DNA from 2 places in the Motilibacter aurantiacus genome. Region 1 is predicted to be linked to the other one. Evidence: riboswitches for the same ligand, from Rfam matches in the RefSeq annotation. Region 1 holds a riboswitch; the other holds the start of a gene.
The links. A riboswitch is a leader RNA that binds a small molecule or an ion and turns the genes downstream of it on or off. The one in region 1 is predicted to bind cyclic di-AMP.
Positions count from the first base shown of each region.

Region 2: it holds a riboswitch for cyclic di-AMP, as region 1 does, so the genes downstream of both, G9H72_RS19675 (C40 family peptidase) here and G9H72_RS16915 (C40 family peptidase) in region 1, are expected to answer to the same signal.

Region 1 is NZ_JAANNO010000011.1:71,202-73,394, forward strand. It holds gene G9H72_RS16910 (metal-dependent transcriptional regulator) at 1-250, shown strand, start outside; cyclic di-AMP (ydaO/yuaA leader) riboswitch at 571-726, shown strand; gene G9H72_RS16915 (C40 family peptidase) at 835-1,590, shown strand; gene G9H72_RS16920 (histidine phosphatase family protein) at 1,686-2,193, opposite strand, start outside.
Region 2 is NZ_JAANNO010000019.1:35,325-37,517, reverse strand. It holds gene G9H72_RS19680 (hypothetical protein) at 1-182, shown strand, start outside; gene G9H72_RS19675 (C40 family peptidase) at 271-846, opposite strand; cyclic di-AMP (ydaO/yuaA leader) riboswitch at 851-1,018, opposite strand; gene G9H72_RS19670 (response regulator transcription factor) at 1,182-1,883, shown strand; gene G9H72_RS23260 (sensor histidine kinase) at 1,880-2,193, shown strand, end outside.

The sequences.
Region 1 (2,193 bases):
CGAGGCGCTCGCCACGCTGCGCCGCACGGGCGTGCGCCCCGGCTCGGTCGTGACCGTCCGGCGGGTGTCCTCCGCCGTGCTGGTCGGCTCCGGCGGCGAGGCGACGGAGCTGCCGGACGCGGTGGCGGCGCACGTCTTCGTCGCGCCCGGCCCGGACGGGCACGGGCCGGCCGACGGTGAGGGCGAGGGGCTCGAGGCCCACGGCCTGGCCGAGGTGGCCGCCATGCCGGAGTCGGGCGCGGAGGCCTGACGCTCTCCCCCCTCGTCCCGCGCCGGGTCCTCGCGCGCCTCGTCACGCTTCGAGCCGCCCACCGGACACGCCCGCCTCCCGGCGGGGGCGTGTCGTCGTCCTGGGGCCGCGGAGTGTTGCGGTGGCATGACGGCGCGTTCGTCCCAGCGTCATCTAGTCGTCGCGCACTATCCACACGTCGCTGTGACGCGGGCCACCTGTCAACACTTTCGGCCAGCGCTAGACGGCGCGCGTGACCGTCCCGTAACTTTCTCCTGCCCCCGCCAACCGGCAGGGTCAGCCTCACGCGGACGCCGAGTCCTGCCCCGCGTGACGGCTCGGTGGTCGACACACCGTTTGGCAGGAGCGGGGGACCCACGTGATGCGGGCGCTCTGACCCAGAGTGCCCTTGGGGTGAAGCCGTGAATCTTCACGGCCGGGTGATCTTCCCAACCCGAACCCGACAGCTCACCTCGCAGGCGTCGGAGAAGGATCCTTCCTTGTCGCATGCCGCCGTGCTGCCCGACGTTGCTCGCCGACCCGGCCTGCACCGCCGTCCGAGCCAGGCCGGCTCGCGAGCCGCCACCGCTGCTCGTTTCGCCGTAGTGCCCGCTGTCGCGGTCGCCACCCTGGCCGCCCCGCTGGCCACCTCGGCCTCCGCCGCCACCGCGCCGAAGGCCGCGGCCAAGGAGACCAAGGCCGTCAGTGGCCGTGCCGCGGCGGCGAAGCTGCTCGTCAACGCGCCGACCAAGACTCCCGTCGTGATGGCGCACCCGACCGTCGGCAAGAGCACGCGCGGCGGCTCGGTGTTGTGGGTGCAGCGCCGGCTGGGCGTCAAGCCCTCGGGCGTCTACGGCACCGCCACCGTGCGCGCGGTCAAGCGCCTCCAGGCTGTCGCCGGCCTGAAGCAGACCGGCATCGTGGACGCGAAGACCTGGTCCGCGCTGGGCGTGCCCTACCGCAAGCCCAAGGCCAGCCGCACCGCGAGCCTGCTCAAGCCCGGTACCGTCGGGTTCGGCAACCTGGTGCTCGCCGAGGCCCGCAAGTACGCCGGGGCCCCCTACCGCTACGGCGGGATGTCGCCCCGCGGCTTCGACTGCTCCGGGCTGGTCAGCTACGTCTTCGGCAAGCTCGGCGTCTCGCTGCCGCACTCGTCCGGCGCGATCAAGCAGCGGGTCACCAAGATCAGCCGCTCGGCGGTCCGCCCCGGCGACCTGGTCTTCGTCAGCAAGGGCGGCCGCACCAGCCACGTCGCGATCTACGCCGGCGGCGGCTACTGGTTCGAGGCGAGCAACCCGAGCCGCCCGGTCGGCAAGAACAAGGCCTGGAGCTCGAGCGTCTCCTACGGGCGCGTCGCCTGACCCCGTAGCACTCCCAGGCACCCCGGCCCGGGCCCCGCAGAGACCCTGCGGAGCCCGGGCCGCGCCGTTCGCGCCGGCAGCGGCAGGACGCCGCTCTAGGGGAGTGCCTCGGGCATGGTGGACGGCACGTTCCACGCCTGCAGGACCGGCCGTCCGTGCTCCCGGCCGAGCTGGGAGAGCGTGGCCGTGTCGAGCCGGAAGTACTTCCCGTCCTGCGGCCGCAGGCCGAGCCAGCGCGCGGCCACGACCCGCAGCGAGTGCCCGTGGGCGACGAGGCAGACGTCCTTGCCTCCGTCCAGGACGGGGCGGGCGCGCTCCAGCACTGCGTCGAGCCGGTCACCGACCTGCTCGGCGGTCTCCCCGCCGGGCACGCCGTCCTCCCAGAGGGACCAGCTGCCCCGCTCGGCCACGATGTCGACGGTCCGCCGGCCCTCGTAGTCGCCGTAGTCCCACTCGGCCAGCCGCGGCTCGACCTCGGCCTGCAGACCGGCCAGCTCCGCCGTGCGGGCGGCGCGTCGGCGCGGGCTGGACAGCACGAGGCCGAAGTCGAACGCGGTCAGCCCCGGGGCAGCCGCGCGGGCCTGCTCCTCGCCGCGGGCGGTG
Region 2 (2,193 bases), on a different contig from region 1:
CGAAGTCCGGCAGCAACACCACCCGGGTCAAGCTCTACGACGCGGACGCCGGCTTCTTCGACAACGACGACTTCCTGGGCGAGTTCGCGGTCAGCGCGGACAACATCGGCCAGGGCCTGCAGGAGGCGCGCTTCGCCGCCTGGACCGCCGACTACACGCTCTACTACGAGGTCGTTCGCTGAAGCTGAAGCTGCACAGTTCGCTTCACTGAAACGGAGGACGCACGACGGCCCCGCACACGATCGAGTGCGGGGCCGTCGACGCTGTCGGTCAGAGGACGCGGCCGGCGGCCCAGCTCGACGCGGTGATCCGGGTGAGGGCCACGCCCTGGCCGGGCTGGCGAGCGTGCCAGATGCGGCCGCCGCCGGCGTACACGGCCACGTGGTAGACGCGGGAGCCGTGCTTGAAGAACACCAGGTCACCGGGCTTCATCGCGGACCGGTTGATCTTCCTGGAGGCGGCGTACTGGCCGCGCGAGGTGCGGGGCAGCGACTTGCCCACGCGCTTCATGACGTAGCCGACGTAGCCGGAGCAGTCGAACGCGCGCGGGCCGGTCGCGCCGTACCGGTAGGGGCGGCCACGCAGTGCGGCGGCCGTGGTCAGGACCGTCTTCACCTTGGCCGCGCGGACGGCGGCGGCGCGGGCGGCGGGGGTCTTGGCCGAGCGGCCCGCCGGCGTGACGGCGGCGTCGGGCACGGTGGCCGAGGCCGGCGCCGCCGGGGCGACGAGCAGGGCGCCGAGCAGCGCGACCAGCAGCGCGCCGAGGCGGAGGGAGAGACGGGCAGCGGAGGTCACGGCAGCGCGGCGCGACAGAGCGCGCGCGCCGCCGGTGGCGGCGTACGACAAGAGAAGAGCCCTTCCAGCACGCCTGCGAGGTGAGCTGTCGGGTTCGGGACCGGAAGTGCCCCGGCCGCTGCTGCGGCTTCACCCCGAGCCGGGCGGCTGCTGCCGTCCGGCGGTCTCGCGAAGGAGTGGGTCCCCCGCTCCTGCCCCACGTCGGAGTAGACGTCGTCGCACCGGCGGGGCAGGACTCGGCGTAGCCGGTGCGTGGACGGCCTTGCGACCGTCGATCTCTGCCTCGACACCGTATGCGAGGGACCTGAGCCGAGGCCTAGTCTCGGCCCTGTGCGTCGCATCACGCTCTCAGCCGGTCCTCAGCCGTGGCTGCTACTCCTGGAACCGTGAAGGTGCTGGTCGTCGAGGACGAGCCCGCCGTGCGCGACGCGCTGGCGCGCAGCCTGCGGTTCGAGGGCTACGAGGTCGAGACCGCCGCCGACGGCGTCCAGGCCCTCGCCCAGCTGGAGGCGTCGCCGGCGGACGCGGTCGTGCTCGACGTGATGATGCCGCGCATGGACGGGCTCGAGGCCTGCCGGCGGCTCCGCGCGGCCGGCGACACGACGCCCGTGCTCATGCTGACCGCGCGCGACGGCGTGGGCGACCGGGTCGCCGGGCTGGACGCCGGCGCGGACGACTACCTGCTCAAGCCGTTCGCGCTCGAGGAGCTCCTCGCCCGTGTCCGCGCGCTGCTGCGCCGCGCCCGGCTGTCGGCCCCAGGAGAGGGCCCCGGTGAGGACGACGTGCTGCGGTTCGCGGACCTGTCGATGGACCCGGTGTCCTACGAGGTACGCCGGGGCGAGCGCCTGCTGGAGCTGACCAGGACCGAGTTCTCGCTGCTCGAGGTCTTCCTCCGCCACCCGCGCCAGGTGCTGACCCGCACGGTCCTGCTCGAGCGGGTCTGGGGCTACGACTTCGGCACCACGTCCAACAGCCTCGAGGTCTACGTGGGCTACCTGCGCCGCAAGCTCGAGGCCGAGGGCGAGCCGCGCATCCTGCAGACGGTGCGCGGCGTCGGCTACGCCCTGCGCGAGGCGACCTCGGGGTGACCGGGACGCTGCGGGAGCTGTGGGGACGGCTGCCCGCGGGCCTGCGCCGCCGTGTCGCCCGCTGGCGGCACCCGGGGCTGCGGGCCCGGCTGGCCGGGATCGTCGCGCTGGTCGTCGCCGGCGCGGTGCTCCTCGTCTCGACCGTGGCCTGGCTGTCCGTCCGCGCGGAGCTGCGCAGCGAGACCGACGAGACGCTGCGCGAGCAGGTGGCGGCCGAGGCCCGCTTCGCCGCCGTCGTCGGGCGCGGTGGCCGTCCCGACCGCGGGTTCGGCCGCGGGGGCCCGCCGCCCGGCGCGTTCAACCAGGCCGC